One region of the Candidatus Thiodiazotropha sp. AKAK2 genome, then DNA from elsewhere that is predicted to be linked to it. Evidence: predicted binding sites of a transcription regulator. Region 1 holds the regulator's gene; each other region holds the start of a gene.

Evidence for each region. The regulator FNR, encoded in region 1, switches genes on or off when oxygen is low (the NO sensors DNR and NnrR bind a similar motif). The targets are predictions, from matches to a motif close to TTGATNTANATCAA.
Region 2: napF (ferredoxin-type protein NapF) is a predicted target of FNR. The motif match lies at 2,407-2,420, and genes of this name have one in related genera.
Region 3: AC4IE8_RS16275 (TatD family nuclease-associated radical SAM protein) is a predicted target of FNR. The motif match lies at 1,722-1,735, and genes of this name have one in related genera.

What each region holds. Positions count from the first base shown of each region.
Region 1 covers NZ_JBSYOP010000021.1:199,340-205,151, reverse strand. Annotated here, with positions in the region: gene AC4IE8_RS08735 (ribonuclease H) at 1-128, opposite strand, end outside; gene AC4IE8_RS08730 (lytic transglycosylase) at 284-1,963, opposite strand; gene AC4IE8_RS08725 (class I SAM-dependent methyltransferase) at 2,398-3,159, shown strand; gene rnhA (ribonuclease HI) at 3,192-3,626, shown strand; gene dnaQ (DNA polymerase III subunit epsilon) at 3,631-4,335, shown strand; gene fnr (fumarate/nitrate reduction transcriptional regulator Fnr) at 4,363-5,121, opposite strand; gene AC4IE8_RS08705 (sulfur globule family protein) at 5,517-5,812, opposite strand, start outside.
Region 2 covers NZ_JBSYOP010000006.1:86,409-92,220, forward strand. Annotated here, with positions in the region: gene napA (nitrate reductase catalytic subunit NapA) at 1-1,507, opposite strand, end outside; gene AC4IE8_RS01440 (chaperone NapD) at 1,494-1,763, opposite strand; gene napF (ferredoxin-type protein NapF) at 1,791-2,303, opposite strand; gene narL (two-component system response regulator NarL) at 2,511-3,257, opposite strand; gene AC4IE8_RS01455 (type IV pili methyl-accepting chemotaxis transducer N-terminal domain-containing protein) at 3,250-5,181, opposite strand; gene AC4IE8_RS01460 (hypothetical protein) at 5,339-5,779, opposite strand.
Region 3 covers NZ_JBSYOP010000033.1:221,624-227,435, forward strand. Annotated here, with positions in the region: gene AC4IE8_RS16270 (HDOD domain-containing protein) at 95-1,615, shown strand; gene AC4IE8_RS16275 (TatD family nuclease-associated radical SAM protein) at 1,794-2,393, shown strand; gene mnmL (tRNA modification radical SAM protein MnmL/YtqA) at 2,399-3,316, shown strand; gene ubiU (ubiquinone anaerobic biosynthesis protein UbiU) at 3,361-4,356, shown strand; gene AC4IE8_RS16290 (U32 family peptidase) at 4,360-5,241, shown strand; gene AC4IE8_RS16295 (TonB-dependent receptor plug domain-containing protein) at 5,601-5,812, shown strand, end outside.

The DNA of each region.
Region 1 (5,812 bases):
TCCGGGTCATCGTCATGCTCATAGGCCAGCATCGAATAGACCGATAGGGATTTCAGAGCCAAAGCGATTTTTTCAACGTCGGGTAGATTGAGCTCAACCCCGTCTCTCAGTCGGCAATCCTCACTCATGGTCAAAACCCTCTTACTGACATGGATTTATAGACTGGGATGGTCAGCCAGGATCGGCAGGCTGTCAAAAAAGAAGTGTGATTCTTTGATCTGAATCAATATCCCCTGGCCACTTTGGGCAAGGTATTTTCAATCTGGATAGGCTTCAGCCCGGCTCACAAGGTCTGTTCGGTGACATCCACATACAGCTTGATTCGCTGGCCAGGCTGTAGATATTTACCCTTGATGGTGTTCCAGCGCTTCAGATCCGCAACCGACACTTTGAACCTCTGGGCGATTCTGGAGAGAGAGTCTCCCCGTCTGACCTTGTAGTGCAATCGGCTCTGGGTGCCTGTGGGTTGCAGATCCAATAGGGAGGCGCTGGTCTGGTTGCGGGCGGTCCAGATGACTAAGGTCTGGCCCGTTTTAAGCGGGTCGCCGGGGGCCATACCGTTCCAGGCGGCAAGCTTTTTGTAACTCACATTATGCGCTCTGGCAATGGTCCAGAGGCTGTCCCCGGATTGAACCCGGTAGTGTTGCTTGGTGCCTTTTCTGGAGCGGTTTTGAATCGCCGCTTTGCGCTGGTCCTGGGCGTAGACATAGTGATCGATCTTTTTGCTCGATACCGGAATCAGCAGGTGTTTGCCGGCGCGAATCTTGTTGCCTCGCAGTTTGTTGACCTGCCTGATGAGCTTTGCGGTGGTGCCATGTCGACTGGCAATCACGCTCAGTGAGTCACCGGACTTGATTTTGTAGCGTTTCCAGGTGAGCCGCTTCTCCTGGGGCAGGGCGGCGAGCTTCTGTTTGAACGGTTCAACCCGGTCGAGGGGCAGGGTCAGCTTATGGGGGCCGTCCGGATCGGTGGCCCAGCGGTTGAAGCCCGCATTCAGCAGATAGAGCTCCTGGATGGGTAGCTCCGCCATCTCGGCGGCCAGCGCCAGATCGAGCTGGGATTTGATATCCACGGTGGCAAAATAGGCCTCGTCGGCGATTGGGTCCAGTGGCATGCCGTAGGCTTCCGCGTCCTTGAAGATCTTTGCCAGTGCGAGCAGGCGGGGTACATAGGCGCTGGTCTCATCCGGCAGCTTCAGCGACCAGTAGTCGGTCGGCTTAGCCTTTTTGCGGTTGCGTTTGATGGCGCTGCGTACGGTGCCGGCACCCGAGTTATAGGCGGCCAGGGCCAGCTCCCAGTCACCGTCGAACTGCTTGTTGAGGCGCTGCAGATAGTCGAGTGCAGCGCGGGTCGAGCTGACGACATCCCGGCGCCCGTCGTACCACCAGTTCTGTTTCAGGCCGAAATAGCGTCCGGTGGAGGGGATGAACTGCCAGATGCCGGCGGCACGGCCAGGGGAGTAGGCAAACGGCTGAAAAGCGCTCTCAACGGCCGGTAACAGGGCGATCTCCGCGGGAATGTCCCGCCTGTCGATCTCTTCAAGAATGAAAAACAGAAACGGGGCGGCCCGCTCTTGGATACGCTGCAGATATTTCGGGTGTTTCTGATACCAGCTCAGCTCTTTGCCGATACGGCTGTTGCTGGGGATGGTGAGGGCAAAATTCTGCCGCATTCTGTCCCAGGCGTGGGCCGGTGTCGGGTCGGGCAGAGAGGCAACCACTTCGGAGAGTTGTTCGGCCACCTCCGGCATCGACTCAGGTTTTACCTGTTCACTGCCGGCCAGGGGTTGGGTCTGTACGGTTTCGGTGGAGAGGCTGTCCAGAGGGACCTCGGTCAAGGCCGACTCCTCGGTGCCGTTCGGCAGAGACTGACAAGCCGCCAACAGACAGGTGAGTATTAGGTTCATTGCGAGCAGGTAGGGCTTGCTGAGAAGTGTTGCCGATCTGTTAAGTGACTTTGACATACCGAATACTGAAAGAAAATGTAACCAAAGCCGTGTATGATTTCCATGTAGTGTGAACTCCTGACAAACGGCCGCCTGTTGCAATCTGTGATCGTTACGGCCTCGTTACGCGTGGCATCACATATCACTGGGCGGGGCTGCTCGGTTGCACAGCAAATCCTTGATTTGCTTAGTGATGGTACGCCGGCCCAATGTTTCTATCCAGGCGCAGGCAATAACCTTCTAGTGCATGACAACCGCCGGGACATCGGTTAGCAATATGAGACGCTACACCTGAATCCTGCACAAACCAGGGCCGCTCCTTCGCCTCTTTGAGGTGCCATACTGATAGACAATCGAGTCGGATGCCACAACAGTAGGTTTAAGAGCGGCGCTCAAAAAGAAACACAGATTACCTGACAGTAGTGTCGGTAGCAAAGCCGATAGCTTGACAGATGAGAGAATATAGGCGGCTAAAACTGCGATCTTGCCAACAGAATCACATTCAGGAGTGGTTCGATACCCATCTTGGAGCGAATCTTATCGCCCAGGAACGGATCCCGCTTGAGCGCCATCTCTCTGCCATGTTCGGCTACCATCTGGTGCAGATCGGTCATCAGGGGGTGGGTGAGGAGCTGTTGCAGTTCAGTCCAGCCCGTAACCGGCTAGTGATGGGGATCGGCAACTCCGGTCAACCGAGTGAATTACAGGCTGATCCAAGCCATCTGCCGTTTGCCACCGACAGTGTGGATGGGGTGCTGTTGCCCCATACCCTCGATTTTTCCCTTGATCCGCACCAGGTGTTGCGCGAAGTTGAGCGGATTCTGATACCCGAGGGAAAGCTGCTACTGAGTGGTTTCAACCCCTGGAGTCTTTGGGGTGGGGTGAGGTTGCTGCGCATGCGCTCATCCAATCCACCCTGGTGTGGCCACTTTTTCAGCAGTCGGCGGGTACTGGATTGGCTGGCACTGCTGGGCTTCGATCTGCTGGAGATCCAGTATCTGAACTACCGGCCTCCGATCCAGCACCAGGGTGTGATGCAGAAGTTGCAGTTTATGGAACAGATCGGTGACAAGGTCTATCCGAATTTTGGTGGTGTGTATATCATACTGGCGGTGAAGCGCGTGGTGACGATTACACCGATCCGGCCGAAATGGTCGGTGAAGAAGCGGGTCATTCCCACCGCAGCGGAACCCACAATCAGAAACGGTGCCTGAATTACCCCTACCATGGATTGCAACAGAATTCGATGACACAGCATGTAGAACTCTTTACGGACGGCGCCTGCAAGGGAAACCCCGGGCCTGGCGGCTGGGGCGTGGTCTTGCGCTATGGCGATCATGAGAAGCACCTCTATGGGGGGGAGGCCACCACCACCAATAACCGTATGGAGCTGCTGGCGGTCATCAAGGGGTTGCAGCAGCTGAAACGGTCCAGTCGTGTCGCTGTGACCACCGACTCCCAGTATGTCAAAAACGGCATTACCCAATGGATTCACAACTGGAAAAAGAATGGCTGGAAGACGGCTGCCAGGAAGGCGGTGAAAAATGCCGATCTGTGGCAGATCCTCGACAGCGAGGTTAACAAGCACCAGGTGGATTGGTACTGGGTGAAAGGGCATGCAGGGCATCCCGGCAATGAGTTGGCGGACCAGCTGGCCAACAAGGGCATCCAGGAGCTGTAGGATGATGCGTCAGATCGTACTCGATACGGAAACCACAGGTCTGGAGCCTGAACAGGGCCACAGGATCATTGAGATCGGCTGTGTCGAGCTGGTTGACAGACGGCTGACCGGTAACAATTTTCATCAGTTTCTCCAACCGGATCGGGAGATCGATGCCGGGGCCATCGAGGTGCATGGCATCACCAACGAGTTTCTTGCCGATAAACCTAAATTTTGCGATGTGGCCCAGGATTTTGTGGAGTATGTACGCGGCGCCGAGCTGATCATCCACAACGCCCCGTTTGACGTGGGATTCCTCGATAATGAGCTGAAACTGATGCATGATTCCCAGCGTATTGACAGCCTTTGCGCGGTTACCGATACCCTGGTGATGGCAAAGAAGATGCATCCGGGGCAGAGGAACAGCCTCGATGCCCTGTGTAAACGCTACGATATCGACAACTCTCATCGTGAGCTCCATGGAGCGCTACTCGATGCGGAGATACTGGCGGATGTCTATCTGATGATGACCGGCGGTCAGGCAGCGCTGGTGTTGGATGATGAGCTGGGTCGGCAGGGTGGTGAGGAGCGCGCGGCCGACAATATCCGTCGTTTGGCCACCGATCGTCCACCTCTGAAGGTGATCCAGGCGGTTGAGTCCGAGTTGGAAGCTCATCAGCGGCAGCTTGAAGCGATGGGTGAAGCCTGTATCTGGCACAAACAGCCGTAGCAGTCGTATCGGCTAACAGACCCTTCGTCAGACCCTCGATTGACTCGATTTGGCGCTGTCGCAGCCCTGCACGATGTCGTAGAGTCTGGGGATGTCGAGCAACTGAACGTGCTTGCGCTCCACTCTCAGCAGATTTTCATCCTGAAAACGGGTAAACAGCCGGCTGACTGTTTCAACGGCCAGGCCAAGATAGTTACCGATTTCATGACGGGACATACTCAGAAAGAAGTCGCTGGCTGAAAATCCCCGTTGCTTGAATCGCTCCGAGAAACTGAGCAGAAAGGTGGCCAGGCGCTCTTCGGCACTCTTTTTACCCAGCAGGGTCAGCATTTCCGTATCCTGGCCGATCTCCCGGCTCAGCAGGCGGTACATCTGGTGCTGCAGGCTGGGCATGATGGCGCTCAGGGACTCCAGCTGGGAGAAGGGGATCTCGCACACCGCTGTGGTCTCAAGGGCGATCGCCGAGCAGGTGTGGCAATCATCCTGAATGGCATCCAGGCCGATCAGCTCACCCGGAAGGTGGAAGCCCAGTACCTGTTCTCCACCATCTTCGTTGGGGCTGTAGGTTTTTACCGAGCCGCTGGTAATGACCCGCAGGCTGTGGAACTTGTCACCACCACGGTAGAGGTGGTCCCCCCGATGGTAGGGCCGCCCCCGTTTAATGATGCAGTCAAGGCGCTCCACGTCATCCGGTGTCAATCCCATCGGTAGACAGAGAGTGGCCAGACTGCAGTTCTTGCAGGCTACCTTGATATTTTCAAATGAGACAACTTTTCTGCTAGTCAAGTGATCGCTCCGGCATGCGGGGTGCTTTGATATCAACGCTTGGTAAAGACGGTTTACGCTTAAGGGGTATCATTTCCTTTCCGAGATGACCTCAATTTCCTCAATGGCGTTACAGCTCCCAGAGGTTGGTGTTTAAACCACTGGAGCCACTTATACCGCTATTCCCGACAAACAGCCTGTCGGAGCGGATAGCTTGTCTCCCCATCCTACAACCACATCCGTGTCTCTCAATTTTTTGTGAACCAGCACCCGGCCTATTTTTCCAGAAATTCTTGATGTTGATCAAGTCGTTTTAGTTTTTTTATTACTTTGGATCATTGCAGGACTTGTATCCAGGGTGGCTGGGAGCAAAAAAAAGCCGGCCAGAAGGCCGGCTTTTCTGCACATGGGTAGGCTTATTGAGCCGGTGCAGCTGGTGCAGGTGCTGCAGCTGGAGGCGCAGGATAGCCGTATGGAGCACCGTAAGGAGCGCCATAAGGAGCACCATAGCCGTATGGAGCGCCGTAACCATAAGGTCCATAGCCACCATAGTCACGGTAGTAGTTGTTACCCCGGCCATAGCCAGAACCGCGGGCATTACCACTCATGCCGAAGCTGAAATCACCGGAGCCATCACCCCAACCATCGCCCCAACCGTCATTGTTCCAGCCGCGGTTACCATAGCCAGGACCGCCCCACCAGGCAGAAGCGC
Region 2 (5,812 bases), on a different contig from region 1:
TGTTGTTGTTACACATGACCCAGAAGGTATTCATCTTGCCGTCATTCAGGGCGCGATGCATGGCTACGGCGTGGATCAGGGTCTTGCCCATGGGTTTGCCGCTGATGTCGGTCTGGTCGGCGCCGTCGGTTTTACCGTTGGCCCGGGGAATGGTCCCGGCAGGCAGCTTCCAGGTCTTCTCGGCGAACTTACAGTGGGCGTCCTTCTTGGTCACCAGGTCTGCGGGCAACCTGTGGGTAAAGGTACCAACCTCGCGGGCGGTGCCGCAGGCGGATGGCTGACCGGTGAGGGAGAAGGGGCTGTTGCCCGGCTCGGCGATCTTGCCCATCAGCAGATGGACGTTGTAGCAGAGGCCGTTGACCCAGACACCGCGGGTGTGCTGGTTAAAGCCCATGGTCCAGTAGGAGGAGACCTTCTTGTTCGGATCGGCATAGGCCTTGGCCAGTTTCAGCAGCTGATCCTTCGGAACCTTGGAGAGCTTTGAGGTGTACTCCAGGGTGTAGGGCTCAACCGATTTGGCATACTCTTCGAAACTGATCTTGGAGAGCTTGCCCTTGTTGCGATTTTTGGCCGCCTTTTCGCGTGGATCAGTGGCACGCAGACCATAACCGATATCGGTTGGTGTCTTGGTGAAATTGACGTGCTTGTCGATAAACTCCTTGTTGTAGGCCTTGTTCTGAATGATGTAGTTGGCAATGTAGTTGAGGATCGCCAGATCGGTCTGGGGCTCAAAGATCATGCCGTTGTCAGCCAGCTCGTAGCAGCGATGCTCGAAGGTTGAAAGTACATGGACTTCACAACCGGGCTTGGTCAGACGGGTATCGGTGAGGCGGGACCAGAGAATCGGATGCATCTCCGCCATGTTGGCGCCCCAGAGCACGAACACATCGGCGTGTTCCAGATCGTCATAACAGCCCATCGGCTCATCGATACCGAAAGCGCGCATGAAAGCGCCCACGGCAGAAGCCATACAGTGGCGTGCATTGGGTTCCAGGCTGTTGGAGCGGAAACCTGCCTTCAGCAGTTTCTGTGCGGCATAGCCTTCCCAAACAGTCCACTGACCTGAGCCGAACATGCCGACACCCTTGGGTCCTTTGGCCTTACGTGCGGCTACCCACTTATCAGCCATGGTCTGGAAAGCCTCTTCCCAGCTAACGGCCTCGAACTTGCCGTTCTTGTCATATTTGCCGTTGGTCTTTCTCAGCAAGGGTTTGGTCAGACGATCCTCTCCATAGAGGATCTTCGGTAGAAAGTACCCTTTGATACAGTTCAGGCCCTTGTTGACCGGTGCATCCGGATCGCCCTGACTGGCGACGACCTTACCGTCTTTGACACCCATCAAGACGCTACAACCAGTACCGCAGTAGCGGCAGGCCGCTTTGTCCCAACGGATGCCATCATCTGCATCGGCAGCAACAGCGCTGGACACAGGAAGGGTGACGCCGGCCACGGATGCAGCGGCTGCTACAGCATTGCTTTTTATAAAATCTCTTCTAGTTAATTTCACGGTTCATTTCCTCCATCGACTCTTCACCGCCATAGTGATAAATCAAAGTTGTGCTCACCACGCCATCCACATTGCGCAGTTCATTCATAGTGTCTGAAACCGGTGACATGGATTCACCCTCGTCTTCCACAGTAACAATCAGTTTGTCCTCTATCATTCCACCGTGGACTTCCACACCTTGGTATTGTGTTAGGCGCTTGGAGACTTGGGGGCCATGGTCGGGTTTCGTATAGACAATCAGGCTGCATATATTCATGTATGGCTTATTCCTCGCATTGGTCTGTCAGGCCGCTTGGGTCTGTGTGCCTGGCAAAATGGAAATGGAATGACTGGGGCAAACTGAAATACAGGCTCCACAGCTATTACACTTTTGCTGATCAACCTGTGGCAGGGAACGCCCCCTGGTAGCAAGCTTGAAGCAGATGGCAGCCTCTTCGCAGATATCGCCACAGCTTCTGCAGACCACGCCGTTTTGCGACAGGCAGCTCTTTTCGATACTCAGTTCGAGGTGCCAGGGTGCCATGTTCGGATCGCTGTCAAAGCCCAGAGCCTGGTGTTTGCAGGCCTTTACGCAATCGCCGCAAAATGTGCACTGGGCGACAGAGAAATCGATTTTTGGAAAACCGGCAGAACCCAGCGTAATGATCTTCTGGGGGCAGGCTTCAATGCAGTCGTTGCAGCGTTCGCAAAGTTCAGTAAAGCTGCTTTCAGATTGCGACCAGGGTGGTCGTATCTCGCTTTGTCGACCGCGCAAGTCACCACGTAAAAACTGTGATCTGTCGATGTGTCCTGACAACAGTCGCGACCTCGGTTGATAGAGTTCAGTCGAATTTGATTGGCCTTTATGAGGCGCAATGTTTTTGCTTCTGAAAGTGTTTCACCAGGCCCTTAATACTGCTTTGATTCGGATCAAGAAACAATACGAAATCTTAAGAAAAAAATAATAAAAAACAGTAACTTACCAATATATTGGTAGCGTTATATACCCCAATGTGAGTAGATGCTAATTCGTTTTGGGTAAAATCTGGCGGTAACGGCGGAATAGCGATTGCACTGATTGCAATCTGTCTGAACAGGCCCTGGAGAGAGGTTTAGCTGGAAGGTTTTTTCCCTGGTTGAGGGCCCAAACGGCAGCCTCGGTTCTGGAGTGGAGATTGAGCTTTTTCAGCAGATGTTTGACGTGCACTTTGACCGTGCCTTCTGAGATAGCAAGGTTGGTGGCGATCTGTTTATTGCTCAGTCCCTGGGCAATGTGCTGAAGAATCTCCTTTTCCCTTGAGGTGAGATCCGGCATGGTGGATTGAGTATCCAGTCTGTCGTCCTCGCGCAGCGCTTTTGCCAGCAGTTGAGTCAAATGATCGCTGATGACCACGGTGCCCTCTACCGCTTTGCGGATCGATTTGAGAATATCTTCCGGCTCCATATCCTTCAGCAAATAGCCGTCTGCACCATTTTTCAGTGCTGCGAGCACATCCTCTTCATTATCTGAGACGGTGAGCATCAGGACCCTTGAATCAAGCTCAAAACTCTTGATGGCTTTCAAGGTATCCAGGCCGTTGGTGCCCTTCATATTGATATCGAGCAGGATCAGATCCGGGTTGAACTCCCGTGCCAGCACCAGGCCATCCTCGCCATTGGCTGCTTCTCCGATCAGTTCAAGGCCTGGATCCATATCGATCAGATCGGAGACACCTTTTCTGAAAAGTGGGTGATCGTCTATCGCCAGCAGTGTGTAGTGTTGTTCAGGCATCTTTCAATTGCTCGGTAAAAAGACGTTGCGATTCCCGGCTCGAAATATCAGCAATCGTGAAGACCAGATTGATCTGGGTTCCGCCTATCGGTGACTCATTGATGTGTAGTTCGCCACCTAAATGTTCCGCCCGCTCTTTCATGATCGGCAGTCCATAGTGTTGCATCATATCACCTTCACCATCTATGCCAATGCCGTTGTCCTCGATGTTGACTGTCACCAGACCCTGATGGTCGCAATCCATACTCACTCTTGCTTCGGTGGCATTCGCATGGCGTATCACGTTGGAGAGCGCTTCCCGGATGATCTGAATGATATGTATCTCGGCATTCGGTGAAAATTGACAGTTGCCCAGGGTATTGATGAATTCAATCGGAATGCCTGAGCGATTGGTGAATTCTTCAACGGTCTGATTGATCAGTCTGCCGAGGTTGGCGTCGGTGACCCTGAGTCGGAAAGTGGTGAGCAGCTCTCTCAGCTGTCGATAGGCGCCATTCAGCGCCGACCTCAATACGGAACTGATCTGTAGTACATCCTCTTTCGGCAGGTCATCGTTCACGGCTTTTTCGAGGCGCGCCACCTGAATCTTCAGATAGGAGAGTGACTGGGCTATCGAATCATGCAGCTCTCTGGCGATGACACTGCGCTCTTCCATCAAAGACATTTTTCGGTTTTGAATATCCTGCTGGGTGACTGATATTGCCAATCCGATATGGCTGGCAACGGTTTCCAACAGGCGAGCCTGCCACTCCTCCAGCTCTTGTGAGGGCTGCAGTTCGACCATCAGGATGCCGTAGTACTTGGCCTTATCCCGGATCGGTGTTGAAAAGATATTGATCCGCTTGCCGCTGGCTGGATCGCAGGTCTGGAAACTGTGGGTTTCACCATCCCCAAGACACATAGCGCATTGGCCATCATTTTGGTCTTTGAGCAGAATATCCTTGCTTCGGGTCGAGGCGTACCGATAGGCCTGGTGGTCTCCGGGCTGACCCAGGCAGATCGTTCCATTGTTAACCCCGAGCAGGGCCTCGATATCGTGAATCACGGCAATCAGAACCTGCTCGTTGAGGGATGAGTCACTCAAGCGTTTGGTGGTGGAGTAGAGCAGTTCGAGGGTGCGATTACTCTGTTCCAGATCTTGGGTTTTCTCTTCCACGCGGTATTCCAGATCTGAATAGATGACTGACAGGTTGTCAGCCATCAGATTGAAAGCATGACCGAGCTGACCCAGTTCGTCTTCGCTTAAAAATCGACTTCTTACCGAAAAGTCACCATGACGAGCCGCTTTGGCGCAGGCAAGTAGATTGCGCAACGGGTTCAGAACGGAAATTTTTGTCAGGTAGAGGCTTATCAGGGCAACCAGAAAAGTGAAGCTGAGCAGAATGATCTGGATCAGACGGAGCTGCTGGTTTTTCTGTTCCGCTTCAAGCTCCAGGGCTTCCACGAAACTGTGTATGTCATCCACGAAACCATCCACCAGTGAAAGATAGGTCTGCCGGCTGACATCGATTTCGTCCAGCCCGTGAACAGCAGGATCGGAGGTTTCAGTCATCTTCAGGTAGTTCTTGAGGTTGGGCAGCATCAACTGCTGCCATTGGCGCTCAACCCTTTGGTAGGTGCTATTGACTTCATCCCCTGTGCCTTTGGCCAGTACATCATGAATCCGCGGGCTGTGAAGACGTTGATTGTACTCATCCACCAGCAGTCCGGATCTGTTGCCTGGATGATTGCTGTGCGGATTGCCATGCACCAGACTGCTGGCGATGCGGTATGACTGCATACGCAGGGTGCCCGCTTGATTGATTGCCGCTGCATAGCCTTCTGCGGTGTCTGCAATGATCACCGAACTGATCATCCCGGAGAGCGCCAGAATGAAGAGTATCGTAATGAACGTTCCGAAGCGGAGTAGCAGTGAGTGTTTCACTTCATGGTCTCCTGCGGGTTAGTGATCTCTATCGTTCGATAGGGTAATTCTAAACGCTGATTGAAAATGTGTTAACAGGCCCCCTAAAAGCAGGGTATCAGAGTTTGATCCTGTGCGAATTGATCTGGAATGGTTGGTGACTCTGAGGCGCTTGGAGCTACTGAATGGTCAGCTTCAAAGGCTGCATCTCTTTGTACATGATGATCAGGGGCTTTTGGGTTGAAAAGGTAAGGATACGGGTCTTGGACGGATAGATCAGATGATTGCTCAGGAACATATGCAACTCATCCCCGCCCAGCAGAAACTCTTTGAACCTCTGGACATTCTGCAGATCGATGTTGTCCTGCAGGGAGAAGTCGAAGCTATTGAAGGCAACGGATTGGTCGCTTAGCAAAAGCTCGGGAATCGACTGGTGACCAAGTAGTTCATGCTGCGCACGTTTGAGTAGATTGGTCGAGAGAATCAACCCCACACGCTGTTCACCGAACAGCCAGCTGATCTCCCGTGCATCATCGTAATCCGCTGTATGCTCACCAAACGCCAGGCACCAGCCTTTGTAGTAAGCGTTATAGCGTTTGATGACTCGAGTATCTGACATGTGCCGATGCGGTGCTCTGCAATAAAACAAAAA
Region 3 (5,812 bases), on a different contig from region 1:
AACTAAAAAACCGATACTCTGGTAGCGTTTTATCAATAAACCCCGGGGTGTTTCTGAATGCAGAAAACCTCATCAACCATAATATTTGCAGGCTATGTCCCAAACCGTTGAAGCGTGGGTACGGCAGCTCTCGTCTGAGCCCCTTCCCGTCATGCAGCGCACCCTGACCCAGGTCAGGGACCTACTCAATAAATCCAGTGTTAACCATAACCGGCTTTCGGAAGTGATCTCCCGAGATCCGGGGTTCAGCCTGTATGTGATGCAAAAGCTCAGCCAGCTACCCACTCAACCCAAGGAGCCGATCACCCGAATCACACTGGCCATCCCGATGCTGGGGATGGAGTTGATCGAACAGGCGAGTAAAACCCTGCCTTCGCTCGAGGATAAACTGAAAGGTCCCCCAAGACGCGGTCTCTACAATGGCTACAGTCGGGCGGCTCATGCAGCACTTTATGTCCGCAGTTTGGCCAAGATGCGGAATCTGCCGGACACGGATGGACTCTATACCGGGGCCCTGCTGCACGATATCGGCGAGATGGCCCTGTGGTCTGTGGTTCCGGATGAGATGCAACGTGTGCAAAACAAAATTCTCGGTGGGGATGACCGGGAGAGTGTTGCCAAAGCCGAGTTGGGCTGTACATTCGAGACACTCAATATCCGCTTGAGCGAACGTTGGCAGCTACCGGATCTGATCATAGAGTCACAGGGCATCTCCAACAGTTTTCTGCCCAAACCCCTCTCTGTGATGCTCTCCTCAGCGATTGCCAGAGAAACCAGCCTGGGTTGGCGGCGGGAAAAGACCATCGGGAATCTGGAGCTGTTGGCCGAGTTCCTGGAAATCCCCCAGGAAAATGCCATCTCAGCCCTACACCAGCTGGCTGCGGAAGCCGCACGGGATCTGCACACCCTTCCCCTGCCGCTACCGGGTTTCTATATCATCAGCGGTGATCCGAAGCCCACCACAAAGCCTGCCAGTAAAAAATCGGAGCAACCAGCCAAAAGTCCTCCCCCGCCGAAAAAGGCTGTAGCGGAAAAACCTCAACCGGCACCAGTTCAGAAGGCTGAGCCCAGCACCGGCAAGTCAGTGCCTGAAGCGGAAACGCCACCACCGAAACAGCAAAAGCCTGCCGCCGTCAGCAACACGCCTGCGCCACCGGCGCAAAAGAGCAACCCTTTGCAGGAGATGCTCAACAGCGCCTTGCAACAGATGCACGATGATCTCGGCCTGAGCCGCACCATGTTTGCCATGCTTACCCCCGATCACGCCATGATCAGGTCCCGCCTGGTCATAGAGTCGGAACAGCAACTGTCCCTGAAAGGATTTGCATTAGACACAAAAAAACCGAGTCTATTCAAGATATTATTAACCAAACCTCAAGCAATTATCCTGAATAAGGATAATGCTGAAAAATACCTTCCCATGATCCCCCAAGAGGCGAAAGAACAGATCAATACCAGTGGATTCGTCTCCATGTCGATCTTCATCCGTAACAAACCGGTGGGACTTTTTTATGCCGATAATGGCTTAAGCGGGCCAGGGGTTACACGCCAGCAGTTCGAGAACTTCAAGGTGATCTGCCAGAAAATGATGAAGACAATGGGTGGCGGTAAATAAGTAGTGCACGATTACTGCAGACCGCCTCTCTTGGAATCCAACAATCCCTCTGATCTAAATAAGTGTAAAAAACCGGTTGTACTATCCTTTTGTCTCAGTGATTGACTTGACCAAAGTCATTGTTTCGCTCAATTCAAACGCTAGGATAGCCTCTCTAAACTCACTCTATGAGAGCATCGTGCAACAGCAGATCAGCTACCAAATCGGCAACAATCTCTATCTCAGCATTACTGACCGCTGCACCCTTGAGTGTGCTTTCTGCCCAAAGACCCAGGGTGATATGACGGTACAGGGTTACGATCTGACCATTCACCACCGCCCCACGGCTGAAGAGGTGATCACATCCCTTGGCGATGTGTCCAAATATGATGAGGTTGTCTTTTGTGGCTATGGCGAACCCACGCTCAGGCTCAATGTACTGCTGGAGGTCGCCCGCCATGTCAAACAGCACGGCGGACGTGTGCGGGTCAATACGGATGGACTCTCCAACCTGGTGCACAAACAAGACACCCTGCCTGAGTTGGCGGAATGCGTCGATGCCCTATCGGTCTCGCTGAACGCGCAAAACAGTGAGATTTACGATCAGCACTGCCGTCCCAACCTGCCTGGCTCCTACCAGGCCATGCTGGCATTTCTTGATCGGGCAACAAAATATATCCCGGATGTGACTGCCACGGCGATCGTTGGCCTGGATGGGGTCGATATTGAAGCCTGCGAAGGTATCGCAAGACAACTGAAAGTGAAATTTCGTCGCCGCGAACTCAATGTTGTGGGCTGATCCTCATGACCACCCTGGCTGAACAACTCCCCACATTCGGGCAGTATCTGCTCAATCGATATGGGGAGAGAGTGCATAAAATTGCGCTTGATACAGCGTTCACCTGCCCTAACAGAGACGGTACCAAAGGACTTGGCGGCTGCACTTTCTGCAACAACGTCTCGTTCAGCCCCAATGGTCGCCGCCCGAAACCGATCAACGAGCAGTTGCAAGCCGGCCGGGAGGTTATTCGAAAGCGTACCGGTGCAAAAAAATATCTTGCCTATTTTCAAGCATATACAAACACCTACGACTCACTTGAGCGGCTGACGGAACGCTATGATGAGGCACTTGCCGAGCAGGACGTCATCGGGCTCTCGATCGGCACCCGGCCTGACTGCGTTCCCGACGGGGTATTGGAATTACTCTCCGGTTATCAGGCACAAGGTTATGAGATCTGGCTGGAACTTGGCCTGCAATCCGCTTTTGATGAGACCCTGGAACAGGTCAATCGGGGACATGGGTTCGCCGAATACCAGGATGCGGTACTCAGAGCGAGAAGCCGAGGCATCAAGGTCTGCACCCATTTGATCGCCGGTCTACCTGGTGAAACTGTCCAGCATAACCGGGAGAGTCTACGGCGGGTTACAACGCTCGGTACAGACGGCCTCAAGCTGCACCCGCTGCATGTGGTCAAAGGAACCCAGCTGGCAAACAGTTGGCGAAACGGCGAATACACCCCTTTGACGATGAACGAATATATCCAGATCGCTGCCGATCTGGTGGAACAGGCCCCCGACAACATCGTCTGGCACAGACTAACCGGCACCGCTTCCGAAAAAATTCTTCTGACACCCGCCTGGTGCACACTGAAATGGCGGGTGTTAAATGGCATCACCCGGGAACTGCAGCGTCGCCGCCAGAGCTGCCGAAACGTCGCCTGAATTCATATGAACTATTTGCCGGATTATTAACTATGAGAAGCAATATGGAACTGGTCTGCCCGGCCGGCAATCTACCCTCCCTCAAAGCAGCCGTCGATAACGGTGCGGACGCGGTCTACTTTGGGCTGCAAAACGATACCAACGCCCGCCATTTTCCCGGACTCAACTTTAATCTGAAACGGGCCAGAGAAGGGATCAGTTATGCTAAATCCCGCGGTAAACGGGTCTTCATGGCGATCAACACCTACCCTAGACCTGAGGGCTGGGAACGTTGGTGTCAGGCGGTGGATAGCGCTGCATCACTTGGTGTTGATGCCCTGATCTGCGCCGACATCGGTATCCTGGGGTATGCCCATAACAGCTATCCCGACCTGAACCTGCATCTGTCCGTTCAAGCCTCGAGCACCAACTATGAAGCACTGGCGTTTTATGCCGACTCATTTGACATTAAGCGGGCCGTGCTGCCACGGGTGTTATCACTCAGCCAGGTCAAGCAGGTGATCGAAAATACCCAGGTCGAGATAGAGATTTTCGGTTTCGGCAGCCTTTGTGTGATGGTTGAGGGACGTTGCATACTCTCCTCCTATGTTACCGGTGAATCACCCAACACCCACGGCGCCTGCTCCCCGGCACAATTTGTTGAATATCGGGAGACAAGTGAAGGGCTGGAATCCCGTCTCAACGGTATCCTGACCGACCGATATGGCCGGGAGGAACAGGCCGGTTATCCCACCATATGCAAAGGTCGTTTTGCCGTGGGAGACAACACTTACTATGCCATCGAAGAGCCCACCTCTCTGAATACACTGGAGCTTCTGCCCCAACTCTATGAGTCGGGGGTCAGGGCGATCAAAATCGAAGGTCGACAACGGGCGCCTGCGTATATCGCCCAAGTTACCAAAATTTGGCGTGCCGCCATCGACGCCTGTCAGCGCGACCCGCAAAGTTATCAGCCACAAGCCGCCTGGCAAAGTGCCCTCGACCAGGTTTCAGAAGGCAACTCAACCACCCTCGGCCCCTATTACAGACCCTGGCAGTAATTCATGAGCACCAATCCTAAGTTGTCACTCGGACCCATTCTGTTCTACTGGCCGAAAGAAGAGATCTACCAATTCTATGAGCAGGCGGCAGAAATGCCGGTAGACATCATCTATCTGGGTGAAACCGTCTGTTCCAAGCGTCGCAGCCTGAAGACTCAGGATTGGATCGACATCGCAACCAAACTGAATGAGCAGAGCGACAAACAGATCGTACTCTCCACGCTGGCACTGCTGGAGGCCGAATCCGAACTGAAGACTCTCAGAAAAATCTGTGAAAATGGCCGTTTTACCGTGGAGGCCAACGACATAGGCGCCGTACAGATCCTGCATGAAAGAAGTTTGCCTTTCACTACCGGGCCGAGCATAAACATCTACAATGCGGAAACCCTGAAACATCTTGCTGCGAAAGGGCTCACCCGTTGGGTGATGCCGCTTGAACTGGGCAGGGAGACTTTGCAGCAGATGCAACAGCAGCGACCGCAAGGCGTTGAGACGGAAGTTTTCTGTCACGGACGCATGCCACTGACACTCTCGGCACGCTGCTTCACCGCCCGCTCCCATAATCTGCCCAAGGATGACTGTCAGTACAAATGCATCGAATATCCTGAGGGGAGACTCCTCTCAACCCAGGATGGTGAGACTCTGCTGGCCTTAAATGGCATCCAAACCGTCTCGGCAAAAAGCTGCAATCTACTACCGGAACTGGCGGAGCTGAAACGACTCGAAGTCGATATTCTCCGCATCAGTCCGCAATACAGACACACTGAAAAAATCGTCACAGCCTATTCCCAGGCATTGGCGGGTGATCAACCTGAAGATTTGCAGCAATATATCCCGCTTGGCAGCTGCGATGGCTATTGGCATGGGAATAGCGGCAACCTGTAGCCCACCAATCTCGCCTGGCCTCATGAATCCCTAGAGCAAGCTCAACTCATACCGAGTGACCTTGTTGGAGTCTGTATAACTGTTTGGTCAGCGGATGACAGATCTCGAGTAGTATTTAGATTCCGACCAATTCCCTACCAATCACTGTAAAATTGTCTTAACCTCAGCACTGCTGTTGTGAATACTGCGGAAAACCCTATGGTTGTAGGAGATTCCGCTCTAAACCAATCGCTGAAAAGTGCTGCTGTAGTATATAAAAATATTTATGAATCAATGACATTGATTACAGACGACCATCTATTGGAGCAACTCGTTAATCATGGATGAAATTACCAATTAATTCCATTCAAGGCCTTCGTATGCTGAAAATCAAATACTACCCCCATTTCATACAAAACCTGTTATGTACTGGGGTACTGCTCTCCTCAACCAATCTCTATGCTGATAATCACCAGGATAACTTCTCAGAAGATTACTTCTACGATGATCTTCCCATTGTGCTCTCTGCCACCAGGTTGAGTCAGTCACAGGCAGATACTCCGACAGCCATGACCGTAATCGACCGAAAAAT